DNA from 3 places in the Pseudomonas sp. EA_105y_Pfl2_R69 genome. Region 3 is predicted to be linked to each of the others. Evidence: predicted binding sites of a transcription regulator. Region 3 holds the regulator's gene; each other region holds the start of a gene.
The links. The regulator sigma-54, encoded in region 3, starts transcription at its own class of promoters, with help from an activator protein. The targets are predictions, from matches to a motif close to ANTGGCATNNANNTTGCTNT.
Positions count from the first base shown of each region.

Region 1 (5,494 bases), on a different contig from region 3:
GCCGAGCATGCGGTACATATCGGCGACCACCCCAGCGACGATATCGCCGGGGCCCAGGCCGCCGGACTGCGGGCCATCTGGTTCAACCCCCAGGGCATCGCCTGGGAGGCCGACAACACCCCGGACGGGCAGATTAGCAGCCTGGCCGAGCTGCCTGCGCTGCTGCATAGCTGGGCGTAAGCCGATAAAACCGCGCCCACAAGCCCTACGTCGCGCAGCGACGGCCCGTAGAGGGTGACACTGCTTGCAGGAGCCCCTAGGAGAGGGGGTGCCGCGTGCACCAAGAGTCGACGGCTAGAGCTGGTGCGCACAGCGCACCCTACGAAATCAGATCCCTCCACACTTAGGTGTTGGCACCTGAACGCAGCAGCGGACGGGGAAAAGCCACAAAAAAACCCGCAGGCTTATGGCCTGCGGGCTTTTTGCGCTACGCCAACCGCTTAGATAGGGCGGCTGCCATACTTGCTATCGGGCTTCTTGGGCGGGTCGGAGACGACATTCGGCTCGACTTCCTGCACCTTGCCGCCGCGGGAGAGAAACTCTTCCATGGCGCGGGCCAGGGCATCGCGTTCTTTCTGCTTGGCTTCGATGCTGGGCAGTTCTTCGACGTCAACGGCAGCCTTGACCTTCTTGCTTTTGCTGGCGGGTACGACTTCGTCATCACCGTTGTCATCATCGCTGCTGTCGCCATCGTCGGCGGCGGCCAGTTCCTCGCCATCGTCCTCGTCAGCGCCTTCCAGTTCGTCGTGTTCCAGATCTTCGTCGCTCATGTTCCAACCTCATGACTTGCGAAAAGCAGAGTAGTTATAGCCCAGCTGCGTCAGCTTTCTAACGTCGCCGGAAAAAAATCCTGTGGCCTTACCCAGGTTGAGCGCCACGCATCGGCGATCTGCGCTCAACGGCGCGCATTCTAGGGTCTGTTGCCGGTGCATCACAACAGCATCGTGCGCAAACGCCGGCAGCCTCCCGACAGCCCGCAGAAAAAACAAAGGGCGCCATAAAGGCGCCCTCGTCGAAACTCCGGACAATCAGTTCTTGGTGAACTCCGGATAGGCTTCCATACCGCATTCGGCGATGTCCACGCCTTCGTATTCTTCTTCTTCCGTTACCCGCAGGCCGATCACCAGTTTGATGATGGACCAGACGATCAGGCTGGCGATAAACACCCAGGCGAAGATCGCACCGATACCCAGCAGCTGTGCGCCCAGGCTGGAGTCGCTGTTGGTCAGGCAGACGGCCAGCAGGCCCCAGACACCGGCCACACCGTGCACCGAGATGGCACCGACCGGATCGTCGATCTTCAGCTTGTCCAGGCCCAGAATCGAGAACACCACCAGCACGCCACCCACGCCGCCGATCAGGGTCGCCTGCAGGGCGCTCGGGGTCAGGGGTTCGGCGGTGATGGCGACCAGGCCGGCCAGGGCACCGTTGAGGGCCATGGTCAGGTCGGATTTGCCGAACAGGATGCGCGCCACGATCATCGCGGCGATCAGGCCGCCGGCAGCGGCCATGTTGGTGTTAACGAACACCTGGGCCACGGCGTTGGCGTCTTCGATGGTGCTCATCTTCAGCTGCGAGCCGCCGTTGAAGCCGAACCAGCCCATCCACAGAATGAAAGTACCCAGGGCCGCCATCGGCAGGTTGGCACCCGGAATGGCGTTGACCTGGCCATTGGCCCCGTACTTGCCTTTACGTGCACCGAGCAGCAGCACGCCAGCCAGAGCAGCGGTCGCACCGGCCATATGCACCACGCCGGAACCGGCGAAGTCGAGGAAGCCGGCTTCGTTGAGGAAGCCCGAGCCCCACTTCCAGAAACCCTGTACCGGGTAAATGAAACCGGTCATGACCACGGCGAAGGCGAGGAAAGCCCACAGCTTCATGCGCTCGGCCACGGCACCGGAGACGATCGACATACAGGTAGCGGCGAACACCACCTGGAAGAAGAAGTCGGAACGGGCCGAGTAGTAGGGCGCGTCGTCACCGCCGGCAAGCACCGACTCGACGCTGTTCTCGTCGCCGATCAGGAAGCCCAGACTTGGCAGGATGCCGCCTTCCGGGCTGGAGTACATGATGTGATAGCCGATCACCAGGTACATGACACTGGCCACTGCGTACAGGGCGATGTTCTTGGTGAGAATCTCGGTGGTGTTCTTGGCTCGCACCAACCCGGACTCGAGCATGGCAAAACCCGCTGCCATCCACATCACCAGGGCGCCGCAAACCAAAAAGTAGAAGGTGTCAAAACCGTACTGCAGTGCAGTCAATGCTGTGTTGTCCATGGTTCACCTCTTGCCGTTGCGCTTTATAGCGCTATTCGGTTAAGGCGTCCGGGTTGGCTCCGGACGCGCTCCGTGTGCTTACAGGTTGTAGCCACGCTCGTTATGCAGGGCGAGATCGAGGCCGATGGTCTCTTCCTCGTCGCTGACACGCAGGCCCATTACTAGGTCGATCACTTTCAGGATCACGAAGGTCACCAGCGCGGTGTACACCACCGTGAAGGCCACCCCCTGGAACTGCACCCACAACTGCGCAGGAATGTTCTCCACTTCGCCAAAGCCCCCCAGCGCCGGTGCGGCGAACGCCCCGGTGAGGATGGCCCCGACGATACCGCCCACGGCATGCACGCCGAAAACGTCCAGAGAGTCGTCATAGCCCAGCTTGCGTTTCAGGCTGGTGGCACAGAAGAAGCAGATCACCCCGCTGGCCAAGCCGATCGCCAGGGCCCCCATGGGACCGGCCGTACCGGATGCCGGGGTGATGGCCACCAGGCCCGCCACCGCACCCGAGGCGATGCCCAGCACACTGGGTTTGCGATGGGTGATCCACTCGGCGAACATCCAGCTCAGCGCCGCGGTAGCGGTGGCGATCTGGGTCACCAGCATGGCCATGCCGGCGCTGCCGTTGGCCGCCAGGGCCGAGCCGGCGTTGAAACCGAACCAGCCAACCCAGAGCATGCTTGCGCCGATCAGGGTGTAGCCGAGGTTGTGCGGCGGCATGGCGGTAGTCGGGAAGCCCTTGCGCTTGCCCAGCACCAGACAGGCCACCAGCCCGGCAATACCGGCGTTGATATGCACCACGGTGCCGCCGGCGAAGTCCAGCACGCCCCAGTCCCACATCAGTGCGCCGTCGCCGCCCCAGACCATATGCGCGATGGGCGCATAGACCAGGGTGAACCACAGCGCCATGAAGATCAGCATGGCCGAGAACTTCATGCGCTCGGCAAAGGCTCCGACGATCAGGGCGGGGGTGATGATGGCGAAGGTCATCTGGAAGGTGATAAACACCGATTCCGGCACCGTGGCCACCAGGCTGTCCAGGGTCAAACCACTGAGGAAGGCTTTGGAGAAACCGCCGACAAAGGAGTTGAGGTTGACCACACCCTGCTCCATGCCGGTGCTGTCAAATGCCAGGCTGTAGCCGTAAACGACCCACAGGATGCTGATCAAACCGGTCACGGCAAAGCACTGCATCAACACCGACAGCACGTTCTTGGAACGCACCATGCCGGCATAGAACAGCGCCAGACCGGGAATGGTCATAAACAGCACCAGCACAGTGGCCACCAGCATCCAGGCGGTGTCGCCGCTGCTCAGGCTTGCCTCTTCGGCCATGGCAAAGCCAGGAACGAGAGACAAAAGGGCTCCTAGCCCTGCGATTGTTCGCAGAGTCATGGTTTAACTCCTGGGGCGTGTGGGGTTCGAAGGGCGCTTAGATCGCGTCGGTATCGGTTTCGCCGGTACGGATGCGAATCGCCTGTTCCAGGTTTACAACGAAAATCTTGCCGTCACCGATCTTGCCGGTGTTGGCGGCCTTGGTAATGGCCTCGATCACACGATCGAGCTGATCATCGGCGATGGCCACGTCGATTTTCACCTTCGGCAAAAAATCGACCACGTATTCGGCACCGCGGTACAACTCGGTATGGCCTTTCTGCCGACCGAAGCCTTTGACTTCGGTGACAGTGATGCCCTGCACGCCGATCTCCGACAGTGACTCACGGACGTCGTCCAGCTTGAACGGCTTGATGATGGCAGTGACTAGCTTCATGAAACTTTCTCCCGTGTAAGGTGGACTTGCCCCAGGAATTACGAACCCGACTCAAGTCTAAGCGCAGTGTCTGGCTTTTGTAATGCATCGCGGCCCTAAGCCAGCGGCACCGATACTCACCAACAGCTCCCGGCGAAGCACTTCCCCGCCCCGCCTGACGCACCGGAACTGCATCGGTGCATGCGTCGCCAGAGACAAAGCAGAAAGCCTGCCAACTCCAATAAAAACTACTTATTTCATGCAGTTAGCTACTAAACAGGGGATTATCCCTGACGTTTAGGGGTAACCAGCGCACAACAATGGTGCGGCACCCTGCCGCCGCACGCGCGAAAAGCGTGCAGCGCGCCAGCCAAGTGCACCGGCCGCGCCCAGGCAAGCCGCCCGGGACTGCGTGCTACACTGGCGACCATCTGTTACCGGAATCTCGCCATGCTGCCACCCAAAGCCCTGCTCGACGCCCTTAGCCAACACGCCTCTCGCCTGTTCAGTGGCGACAGCCCGCTGCCACGCAGCGAATTCGAAACCCAGTTCAAGCTGTTGCTGCAAAGCGGCTTCAGCAAGCTCGACCTGGTCAGCCGCGACGAATTCGACAGCCAGATGGTGGTCCTGGCGCGTACCCGCGCCCGCCTGGAAGCCCTGGAAGCCAAGGTCGCCGAGATGGAAGCGCGCGGGGCAGACGCCACAGAAGCCGCCACCACCAACGAGTAACGCCCACAGCGGATGCACCAGCCGATCAAGGAGTGATCGATGTCCCTGGCCATAGTCCACAGCCGCGCCCAAGTCGGCGTCGAAGCCCCGGCGGTGACGGTCGAAGCCCATCTGGCCAACGGCCTGCCCTCCCTGGCCCTGGTCGGTCTGCCGGAAACGGCGGTCAAGGAAAGCAAGGACCGGGTGCGCAGCGCCATCCTCAACTGCGCCTTCGAGTTCCCGCCTAGACGCATCACCCTGAATCTGGCCCCGGCCGACCTGCCCAAGGACGGTGGGCGTTTCGACCTGGCGATTGCCTTAGGGATTCTCGCCGCCAGCGGCCAGGTACCGGCCGCCGCCCTGGAGCGGCTCGAATGCCTGGGCGAGCTGGCATTGTCCGGGGCGATTCGCCCCGTACAGGGCGTGCTGCCCGCCGCCCTGGCTGCCCGCGCCGCCGGGCGCACCTTAATGGTGCCCAAGGCCAACGCCGAAGAAGCCAGCCTGGCCTCGGGGCTGGAAGTGATTGCCGTGGAGCATCTGCTGGAAGTCGCCGCCCACCTCAATGGTCAGACGCCCATCGCGCCCTATCAGGCCCAGGGCCTGCTGCGCCAGCTGCAGCCCTACCCGGACCTCGCCGAAGTGCAGGGCCAGGTCGCGGCCAAGCGCGCCCTGCTGGTGGCCGCGGCCGGCTCGCACAACCTGCTGTTCAGCGGCCCACCGGGGACCGGCAAGACCCTGCTGGCCAGCCGCCTGCCCGGCC
Region 1 is NZ_CAXAOO010000005.1:23,044-28,537, reverse strand. It holds gene AACY13_RS14980 (HAD family hydrolase) at 1-180, shown strand, start outside; gene sutA (transcriptional regulator SutA) at 441-770, opposite strand; gene AACY13_RS14970 (ammonium transporter) at 1,029-2,279, opposite strand; gene AACY13_RS14965 (ammonium transporter) at 2,358-3,671, opposite strand; gene glnK (P-II family nitrogen regulator) at 3,709-4,047, opposite strand; gene AACY13_RS14955 (accessory factor UbiK family protein) at 4,477-4,755, shown strand; gene AACY13_RS14950 (YifB family Mg chelatase-like AAA ATPase) at 4,795-5,494, shown strand, end outside.
Region 1: glnK (P-II family nitrogen regulator) is a predicted target of sigma-54. The motif match lies at 4,244-4,263, and genes of this name have one in related genera.

Region 2 (5,494 bases), 470 kb from region 3:
TCGACATGGTTGATGTCGCACAGGGTGTCGGAGATGAACAGCGAGTCCATACCGCTGACGCAGACGATGTCGCCAGCAGTGGCCTCTTCGACGTCGATGCGGTGCAGGCCGTGGTGACCCATCAGCTTGAGGATACGACCGTTGCGCTTCTTGCCGTCGGCGTCGATGGCGATCACCGGGGTGTTCGGCTTGACGCGACCACGGGCGATACGGCCAACGCCGATAATGCCGAGGAAGCTGTTGTAGTCCAGTGCGGAAATTTGCATCTGGAACGGACCGTCGATATCAACCTGGGGGGACGGCACGTTGTCGACGATGGACTGGTACAGCGGGGTCATGTCTTCGGCCATGTCGGTGTGATCCAGACCGGCAATGCCGTTCAGGGCCGAGGCGTAAACGACCTGGAAGTCCAACTGCTCTTCGGTGGCACCGAGGTTGTCGAACAGGTCGAAGATCTGGTCCAGAACCCAGTCCGGACGTGCGCCTGGACGGTCAACTTTGTTGATTACCACGATTGGACGCAGGCCGGCTTCGAAGGCCTTCTTGGTCACGAAACGGGTTTGCGGCATCGGGCCGTCTTGGGCGTCGACCAGCAGCAGTACGGAGTCAACCATCGACATCACGCGCTCAACTTCACCGCCGAAGTCGGCGTGGCCGGGGGTGTCGACGATGTTGATGTGGTAGCCGTTCCAGTTGATCGCGGTGTTCTTGGCGAGAATGGTAATGCCGCGCTCTTTTTCCTGGTCGTTGCTGTCCATCACGCGCTCGTCGTTGAGCTCGCCGCGCTCGAGGGTGCCGGACTGACGCAGGAGTTTGTCTACCAGGGTGGTCTTACCATGGTCAACGTGGGCAATGATGGCGATGTTGCGTAGATTTTCGATCACTTGTGTATCTCGATCAGAGGATTCGGTGTGCCGCTTAGTCTAGGCGGCGGATATTAACTAATTGCGATTTCTGCCAGGCGGCGTACCAGCACTGTGGCTGTTACGCCGCCTGTGGGTCGGGAGGGCGATGGCGGATGCTGCCGCCATTCAACCCGGGCGTCTTATGCCGGACGATAAACGCGCACATTGGCATGCCCCTCGCTGAGCAGATGGTGGGCATGCAAACGGCTCATCACGCCTTTGTCGCAATACAGCAGGTATTGGCGATTGGCATCCAGCTCTTTGAAGCGGCTGTTCAGGGCATAGAACGGCAGCGTTTGCACTTCGATACCGGGCAGCTCGAGAGGCTGCTCTTCGGCGTTATCCGGGTGACGGATGTCGATGATGACATGACTGGCCAGGGCTTCGCTGACTTCCTCGACCTTGACGTCCTTGCCCAGCTCATCGATCACCTTGTCGATCGGCAGCAGGGTCGCCCGCTCCAGGGCGCGCTCGAGGACGGCCATATCGAACTGGCGCTCCTCGTGTTCGATCCGGTCCTTCTTCGCCCGGGTGGTCGGGTTCACCGAGATCACGCCGCAGTACTCGGGCATGTGCTTGGCGAACTCGGCGGTGCCGATCTGGTTGGCGGTGTTGATGATGTCCTGCTTGTGGCTGGCGATCAGCGGGCGCAGCACCAGCATGTCGGTGGCCGAATCGATCACCGAGAGGTTGGGCAGGGTCTGACTGGACACCTGGGAAATCGCCTCGCCGGTAACCAGGGCATTGATCTGCAACTGCTCGGCCATCCGTGTGGAGGCGCGTAGCATCATGCGCTTCAAGATCACGCCCATCTGGCTGTTGTCGACCTTGCCGAGAATCTCGCCGAGCACTTCCTCGAACGGCACGCTGATAAACAGCACGCGCTGCGAGCTGCCGAATTTCTGCCAGAGGTAATGCGCCACTTCCATCACGCCCAGCTCGTGGGCACGGCCACCGAGGTTGAAGAAGCAGAAGTGGGTGACCAGGCCGCGACGCATCATTTGATAAGCGGCGACTGTGGAATCGAAGCCGCCGCTCATCAGCACCAGGGTCTGCTCCAGCGAACCCAGCGGGTAACCGCCCAGGCCTTCGTGCTGGTTATGAATGACGAACAGGCGCTGGTCGCGGATTTCCATGCGCACTTCGACTTGCGGCTGCTTCAGGTCGATCCCGGCCGCGCCGCACTGCTGGCGCAGCTGGCTGCCCACATAGCGCTCGATATCCATGGAGCTGAAGGCATGCTTGCCGGCGCGCTTGCAGCGTACGGCGAAGATCTTTCCCGGCAGCTGCTCGGCGAAGTGCAGCTTGCATTTTTCCAGCACATCGTCGAAATCGCCCAGGGGATATTCATCGACCTGGAGGAAATGGGTGATGCCCGGGGTGCAGCGCAAGCGCTCGATCATCGCCTGCAGGGTCTTCGGCTCACTGACCTGGGTTTCGACTTCCAGGTTGTCCCACACGCCACTGACCAGCACCTGCGGATCGAGCTCACGCAAAACCGAACGAATATTCTTCGCCAGCTGCCGGATAAAATGCTTACGCACCGGCCGGCTCTTGATGGTGATTTCCGGGAAGACTTTAACGATCAGTTTCATGAAAACGAGTAGCGCCGCAGCGGCCAAAAAAACAGGGGCGCGGATTATAGCGGAAATTGCTCAAGCTTTGATCAAAAACCTACAACACTTAACAAGCCGCACCATTTAAGTGCGCGCAACAAATACGCCGCCCCATACTGGTGCAAATATTTCCCTGCCGTACAGTCACAGCCCCCGCCAGCCCTGAGTTTCAGGGCATGCACCCATTCCTGTGCACTGGCATGCAATTTGCTCCCTTGTGAGGCAGGTTGCCCTGGAGGACTATCCCGCCGGGCTGCACCGTACTATTGAGGGCTCATCATTCCGAGCCTTGGCCATCTGGAGGACAGCATGTCGAAGTCGATTCAACTGATTAAAGAACACGACGTGAAGTGGGTTGACCTGCGCTTCACCGACACCAAGGGCAAACAGCACCACGTGACCATGCCGGCCCGTGACGCCCTGGACGACGAATTTTTCGAGCACGGCAAAATGTTCGACGGCTCCTCCATTCATGGCTGGAAAGGCATCGAAGCCTCCGACATGATCCTGATGCCGGTCGACGATACCGCCGTTCTCGACCCGTTCACCGAAGAGCCGACCCTGATCCTGGTCTGCGACATCGTCGAGCCGAGCACCATGCAGGGCTACGACCGCGACCCGCGCTCGATCGCCAAGCGCGCCGAAGAATTCCTGAAAAGCACCGGCATCGGCGACACCGTATTCGTCGGCCCGGAGCCCGAGTTCTTCATCTTCGACGAAGTGAAGTTCAAGTCCGACATCTCCGGCTCGATGTTCAAGATCTTCTCCGAGCAGGGTTCCTGGAACACCGACGCCGACATCGAAGGCGGCAACAAGGGCCACCGCCCAGCCGTCAAAGGCGGGTACTTCCCGGTTCCGCCGTGCGACCACGACCACGAAATCCGTACTGCCATGTGTAATGCCATGGAAGAAATGGGCCTGGTCATCGAAGTGCACCACCACGAAGTGGCGACTGCCGGCCAGAACGAAATCGGCGTGAAGTTCAACACCCTGGTAGCCAAGGCTGACGAAGTTCAGACCCTGAAGTACTGCGTACACAACGTGGCCGATGCCTATGGCAAGACCGCTACCTTTATGCCTAAGCCGCTGTACGGCGACAACGGCTCGGGTATGCACGTACACATGTCCATCAGCAAAGATGGCAAGAACACCTTCTCCGGCGAAGGCTATGCCGGTCTGTCCGATACCGCCCTGTACTTCATCGGCGGCATCATCAAGCACGGCAAGGCGCTGAACGGCTTCACCAACCCGTCGACCAACTCCTACAAGCGTCTGGTCCCGGGCTTCGAAGCCCCGGTCATGCTGGCCTACTCGGCCCGCAACCGTTCCGCCTCGATCCGTATTCCGTACGTGTCCAGCCCGAAAGCCCGCCGCATCGAGGCGCGCTTCCCGGATCCGGCTGCCAACCCCTACCTGGCCTTCGCCGCGCTGCTGATGGCCGGCCTGGACGGCATCCAGAACAAGATCCACCCTGGCGATGCAGCCGACAAGAACCTGTACGACCTGCCGCCGGAAGAAGGCAAGCTGATCCCGCAGGTGTGCGGCAGCCTGAAAGAAGCCCTGGAAGAGCTGGACAAGGGCCGCGCGTTCCTGACCAAGGGCGGCGTGTTCTCCGACGACTTTATCGATGCCTACATCGAGCTGAAGTCCGAAGAAGAAATCAAGGTTCGCACCTTCGTCCACCCGCTGGAATACGACCTGTACTACAGCGTCTAATCCCGCACGCAAGACAAGAGGCCACCTTCGGGTGGCCTTTTTGCGTTTTGCCGTCGCCACATCCGGCCGCCCGCCTCGACCTTTTGTCCCAGCCTTTGCTGCACTGGCGCACGCCCGGCCATCAGCGCCCTTGCCAGCGCGCGCAGCCGGTGCAAGTCTTAGCACACACCCACCAGGAGAGTTCGGCCATGCGCCCTCTGCTCATCTGCCTGTTACTCGGCCTGGCCTTGCCGGCCAGCGCGCAGATCTACAAATACACCGACGCCAAGGGCAACACCGTGTTCACCGATCAGCCGCCGGAAGGCCAGGCCACGGAGAGCGTGCAACTGCCGCAGACCAATAGCGTAAACATGCAGGTACCCAGCCTGCCGCCGGTCGACAGTAACTCCAACGAAGCCCCGGCAGCGCCCTACAGCTTGCTGCAGGTTAGCGGCGTGCCCAGCGACGAAGCCATGCGCGCCAACAACGGCACCTTCAGCGTCAGCATCCAGATCGAACCGCGCCTGGCCGCCGGCCATCGCCTGCGCCTGCTGCTCGACGGCCAACCCTATGGCCAGGCGAGCAATGTGCCGATGCTGCAGCTGACCAATGTCGACCGCGGCGAGCACAGCCTGGCCGTGGAAGTACTCAGCGGCGAGCAATCGATCCAGCAGAGCGCGCCGATCGACTTCACCGTGCAACGGGTCAATACCAGCAGCCCGGCCCTGCGCCCACCACCGCCGCCGCCGGCCAAACCCAAGGCGACCCCCTGACCATGCGCACCCTGCTGCTCTGCTGCCTGCTGCTGCTCGGCCTGCCCGTCGCGGCCCAGGTTTATACCTATATAGATGCCGAGGGTAATCGGGTCTTTACCGACAAACCCAAGTCGGGCGATGCCCAGCGCATCGAGCTGAACCCGGGCAACTCGATGCCGGCGCTCGTCCCGCCCGCAGCGCCGAGCACCCCCGCCACGCAACCGAGCCAGCACTACCAGGTACTGAGGATTCTGGTACCGCAGCCAGATGCCACCGTACGCGACAATGCCGGCAACCTGATTGTCAGCGTCAACAGCGAACCGGCGCTGTTTCCCGGACACCGCTATCGCCTGCTGATGGACGGCAGCGAAGTGGGCCAGGTCGGACGCAGCCCGGTCTTCCCCCTGGAGAATATCGACCGCGGCACTCACCAACTGGCGGTGGAAATCATCGACCAGCAGGGCCGTATCATCGAACGCACCCCCAGCCAGCCCTTCCACCTGCAGCGCATTTCCCTGGCCCA
Region 2 is NZ_CAXAOO010000001.1:310,667-316,160, reverse strand. It holds gene typA (translational GTPase TypA) at 1-884, opposite strand, end outside; gene thiI (tRNA uracil 4-sulfurtransferase ThiI) at 1,046-2,500, opposite strand; gene glnA (glutamate--ammonia ligase) at 2,831-4,237, shown strand; gene AACY13_RS01350 (DUF4124 domain-containing protein) at 4,426-4,989, shown strand; gene AACY13_RS01345 (DUF4124 domain-containing protein) at 4,992-5,494, shown strand, end outside.
Region 2: glnA (glutamate--ammonia ligase) is a predicted target of sigma-54. The motif match lies at 2,716-2,735, and genes of this name have one in related genera.

Region 3 (5,494 bases):
GATGGTGATTTCGCAGGCGGGCATCGCGGCAATTCCTTAACTGAGGTCGCGGTGGCGAATCTGGACGTTCTTCAGGATGGGCTTGAGGGCTTCGCCGAGGCGGTTGGCCAGGTATACCGAACGATGATGGCCGCCGGTGCAGCCGATCGCGACCGTGACATAGGCGCGGTTGCTGGCGGCAAAGCGCGGCAGCCACTTGGTCAGGTAGGCGAAGATGTCCTGGTACATGTCTTCGACATCGGCCTGGGCCGAGAGGTAGTCGGCCACCGGTTGATCCAGGCCGGAGTAGTCGCGCAGGTCCGGTTTCCAGTAGGGGTTGGGCAGGCAGCGCACGTCGAACACCAGGTCGGCATCCACCGGCATACCGCGCTTGAAGCCGAAGGACTCGATAAGAAAGGCGGTACCCGGCTCCGGCTGGTTGAGCAGGCGCAGCTTGAGGCTGTCGCGCAACTGGTAGAGGTTGAGGTGGGTGGTGTCGATCTTCAGGTCGGCCAGATCGATGATCGGGCCCAGGAGCAGGCTTTCGTCGGCAATGGCCTCGGCCAGCGAGCGGCTCTCGTTGGTCAGCGGGTGGCGCCGGCGGGTCTCGGAGAAGCGCTTGAGCAGAGTCTCTTCATCGGCGTCGAGGTAGATCACGTCGCATTTGATATGCCGTGCGCGCACCTCGTCGAGCAGCTCGGGGAAACGCTTGAGGTGGCTGGGCAGGTTGCGCGCGTCGATCGACACGGCCACTTGCGGGTGCAGCAGCTCGGTATGCAGCAGGGCGCGTTCGGCCAGCTCCGGGAGCAGGCCTGCCGGCAGGTTGTCGATGCAATAGAAACCGTTGTCCTCAAGTACATCGAGGGCGGTGCTTTTGCCGGAGCCGGAGCGACCGCTGACGATGATCAGGCGCATGCTCAGGCTCGATTGAGTTGGCTTTGCACGTCCACCACCACCTGGTACAGGGACTCACTGCTCTGAGCCTGGCGCAGGCGGTCGCGCACGTCGCTGCGGTCGAGCATGCTGGCGATCTGTCGCAGCAGTTCCAGGTGGGCGTCGGTCGCCGCTTCGGGAACCAGCAGGACAAACAGCAGATCGACCGGCGCGCCGTCGATGGCGTCGAAGTCCACCGCGGCATCCAGTTTCAGCAGGGCACTGATCGGCGCGTTGCAACCGGGCAGGCGACAGTGCGGAATGGCGATGCCATTGCCGAAACCGGTCGAGCCGAGTTTTTCGCGGGCGATCAGGCTTTCGAATATATCTTGGCCATCCAGGTCGGGCAGCTCGCGCGCCACCAGGTTGGCAATCTGTTCGAGAACACGTTTTTTGCTGCCGCCCGGCACGTTCACCAGGGAACGGCCGGGGGTCAGGATAGTTTCAAGTCGGATCATAGGAGATAGGCGAGGTCAGCGGGCCAGTGCGCCCTGTTGACGGTCGAGCTGTTTTTCCTTGTGCTTGATGAGTTGGCGATCGAGTTTGTCGGTGAGTAAATCGATGGCGGCGTACATGTCGTCGTGTACCGCATTGGCGACGACTTCACCGCCGGCAATGTGCAGGGTCGCTTCGATTTTCTGCTTGAGCTTCTCGACCTCCATGATGACTTGCACATTGGTGATTTTGTCGAAGTGGCGCTCCAGTCGACCGAGTTTTTCGTCGATATAGGCGCGCATGGCGTCGGTCACATCCAGCTGATGTCCACTGATGTTGACTTGCATACCGCATTCTCCTTGTTGCCGTGTGTAAGAGGCAGGCAATAGGCCTGCCGCCGGAACACTGTGGCGTGGAAGACCCTGGCAGAACGAGTCTGGCACTGTCGCCGGCGCGTATAGGCAGCAGAGCTGCTTGCGCGCAAAGGCGAGGCCGGGTGTTGTTTTGTGCAGTGTGAACCGTCTTCCTTCTTGTGCCGCCCTAGATCAATCGCTTGCGCTCGCTGGATGGCGCTATCCCGAGGGATTCACGGTACTTTGCGACTGTACGGCGGGCTACTTGAATGCCCTGTGCCTCCAGTAAACCAGCGATCTTGCTGTCACTCAACGGCTTTTTTGCATTTTCCGCGGCGACCAGTTTTTTGATGATGGCGCGGATTGCGGTGGACGAGCATTCGCCGCCCTCGGAGGTACTGACGTGGCTGGAGAAGAAGTATTTCAGCTCGTAAATGCCGCGCGGGGTGTGCATGAATTTCTGTGTGGTGACCCGCGAGATGGTCGACTCGTGCATGCCCACGGCCTCGGCGATATCGTGCAGCACCAGAGGTTTCATCGCCTCGTCGCCGTAGTCGAGGAAGCCGCGCTGGTGTTCGACGATCTGCGTGGCGACCTTCATCAGGGTTTCGTTGCGGCTTTGCAGGCTCTTGATAAACCAGCGCGCTTCCTGCAGCTGGTTGCGCATAAAGGTGTTGTCGGCACTGGAGTCGGCACGCTTCACAAAACCGGCGTACTGCGCGTTGACCCGCAGGCGCGGCATGGCTTCCTGGTTCAGCTCCACCAGCCAGCGTTCGTTGTGCTTGCGCACGATCACGTCCGGCACCACGTATTCCGGCTCGCTCGATTCGATCTGCGAGCCGGGGCGCGGGTTGAGGCTCTGGATCAGCTCGATAACCTGGCGCAGCTCGTCTTCCTTGAGCTTCATGCGGCGCATCAGCTGGCTGTAATCGCGGCTGCCGAGCAGGTCGAGGTAGTCGCTGGCCAGGCGCTGGGCCTCGCTCAGCCAGGGGGTCTTGGCCGGCAGTTGGCGCAGTTGCAGGAGCAGGCATTCGCCGAGGTTGCGCGCGGCAATGCCGGCGGGCTCGAACTGCTGGATGCGGTGCAGCACGGCCTCGACTTCGTCCAGTTCGATGTCCAGCTCCGGGTCGAAGGCCTCGACCACTTCTTCCAGGGTTTCTTCCAGATAGCCCTGCTCGTTGATGCAGTCGATCAGGGTCACCGCGATCAGGCGGTCCTTGTCGGACATGGGCGAAAGATTGAGCTGCCAGAGCATATGGCTCTGCAGGCTCTCGCCGCTGGAGGTGCGGGTGGTGAAGTCCCACTCGTCATCGTCGTTGCTGCTGCTCGGCAGGCTGCTGGCGCTGGTCTGGTAGATGTCTTCCCAGGCGGTATCGACGGGCAGCTCGTTGGGAATGCGCTCGTTCCAGTCGCCTTCCTCCAGGTTGTCCACAGTCTGGGTGTTTTCCTGGTAGCTGGGCTCCTGGAACGTGGGCTCTTGCTGTTCGCTGGAAGTGGCGCTCTCCGCACCATCGGCCATGGGGTCCGAGTTGTCGAAATCTTCGCCGTCTTCCTGGCGTTCGAGCATCGGATTGGATTCCAGTGCCTCCTGGATCTCTTGTTGCAGATCCAGGGTCGACAGTTGGAGTAGGCGAATGGCCTGTTGCAGCTGCGGTGTCATCGTCAGCTGCTGGCCCATCTTCAGGACTAGCGATGGTTTCATTGCAGACCTTATTTACCGGCGTCTGTGCGCAATCCACTACAGGGCGCGGAGGCGCCACAAGGAAGCAAATTATATGCCTGACTCTAAGGGGTTTGCCTAGGGGTGGCGCTTGTTTGCGTGAGAAAAGCCCCTGTTACAGGCGGAACTCATGTCCCAGGTACACCTCTTTGACCGTCTGGTTGGCCAGGATGGCTTCGGCGTCGCCTTCGGCGATCAGTTGGCCGTCACTGACAATGTAGGCGGTTTCGCAGATGTCCAGGGTCTCGCGTACGTTGTGATCGGTGATCAGTACGCCGATACCCTTGGCCTTGAGGTGGTAGATGATCTGTTTGATATCGCCGACCGAGATCGGGTCGACCCCGGCAAAGGGTTCGTCGAGCAGGATGAACTTGGGCGAGGTCGCCAGGGCGCGGGCGATTTCCACACGCCGGCGTTCGCCGCCGGACAGGCTCATACCGAGGTTGTCGCGGATATGGCTGATATGAAACTCCTGCAGCAGGCTTTCCAGCTCCTTGCGCCGCTCTGTGCGGTCCAGGTCCTTGCGGGTTTCCAGGATGGCCATGATGTTGTCGGCCACGCTGAGCTTGCGAAAGATCGAGGCTTCCTGCGGCAGGTAGCCGATGCCGGCGCGGGCGCGGCCGTGCATGGGCTGGTGGCTGACGTCGAGGTCGTCGATCAGGACGCGGCCCTGGTCGGCCTGGACCAAGCCGACGATCATGTAGAAGCAGGTGGTCTTGCCCGCGCCGTTGGGGCCGAGCAGGCCGACGATCTGCCCGCTGTCGATGCTCAGGCTGACGTCGCGCACGACTTGGCGGCCTTTGTAGCTCTTGGCCAGGTGCTGGGCTTTCAATGTGGCCATGGTTACTGCGCCTGCTGGTCGGCTGGTTTGTTCTTCGGCTGGATCACCATGTCGATTCGCGGCCGTGGCACGCTGACATTGCTGCCAGTGGCGCGGCCGGCGTTGACGATCTGGCGCTGGGTGTCATAGACGATCTTCTCGCCTTCGAAGGTGTTGCCTTCCTGGATCACCTTGGCCTGGTCGATCAGCACGATGCGCTCGTTGGCGGCGAAGTACTGGATGGTCAGGCCGTAGGCCTTGACGATCTGCTTGTCGGCGGCTGGCAACTGCTCGTAATAGGCGGGCTTGCCGACGGCGGTGAACACGTCGATATCGCCCGCCGCGGTCTGGGTGATGGTCACGGTGTCGCCCGTGATCTTCAGCGTTCCCTGGGTGATGACCACGGTGCCGCGGTACACGGCCACACCTTTCTTGTCGTCAAGTTCGGCGCTGTCGGCCTGGATCCGGATCGGCTGTTCGCGATCCGACGGCAGGGCCCAGGCGCTGATGCTTCCGAGCGCGGCGCTGAGACCGAAAAGAAGGGGGAGGGTTTTAACGAGCCTCATGCTGACCTCTTACATTGGACAGCAGGAGCATCCTGCCGTCATTCAAGTACGCTTTCATTCCTTGTGCCGTGGTCACCCCATTGGCGGCGTCGATTCTAACGGCTTGCTCGGTCTGCGCATATTCCTTATCCGGGAATACGGTCAGGCGGCTGGTGGTGAGAATGGTCGGGCGGCCCTTGGCGTCGGTGCGGGCGATACGCACCTTGTCGATCAGCTCGACTTCCTTGCCGGCGGGGGCGACTTCGCCGCGCTCGCTGCTGATGTTCCACGGCAGCTCGTCGCCGCGGTACAGCTGCATGTCGGGGTTGCTGAGCAGGGTGATGTCGGTGCTCTGGATATGTTCGGTCTTGTCCGCGGTGACCTCGTAGTGCAGCGAGCCGTCGGGCATGTACTGCACGGTGCGGATAGTGGTCGCGTAGAAATCGATGGTGTTCTGCGCGGTCCCCGGTTTGTCCCGCTCGGAGAAGCTTGCGGGGTTGATGTTCCAGTAGCCGAGCGCCACCAGAAGCGCGGCGGCGCAGGCGAGCAGGGCAATGTTGAGCAGTTTGCGCGACATGATGGGCTCTATAGGTAGGCGGCTTGGGCGGCTTCGAGGCTGCCCTGGGCGCGCATGATAAGTTCGCAGAACTCGCGGGCGGCCCCTTCGCCGCCGCGGGCCTGGGTTACCCCATGGGCGTGCTGGCGGACG
Region 3 is NZ_CAXAOO010000001.1:779,843-785,336, forward strand. It holds gene AACY13_RS03360 (HPr family phosphocarrier protein) at 1-24, opposite strand, end outside; gene rapZ (RNase adapter RapZ) at 37-894, opposite strand; gene ptsN (PTS IIA-like nitrogen regulatory protein PtsN) at 897-1,370, opposite strand; gene hpf (ribosome hibernation-promoting factor, HPF/YfiA family) at 1,386-1,694, opposite strand; gene AACY13_RS03380 (RNA polymerase factor sigma-54) at 1,888-3,402, opposite strand; gene lptB (LPS export ABC transporter ATP-binding protein) at 3,536-4,261, opposite strand; gene lptA (lipopolysaccharide transport periplasmic protein LptA) at 4,264-4,806, opposite strand; gene lptC (LPS export ABC transporter periplasmic protein LptC) at 4,793-5,362, opposite strand; gene AACY13_RS03400 (KdsC family phosphatase) at 5,371-5,494, opposite strand, start outside.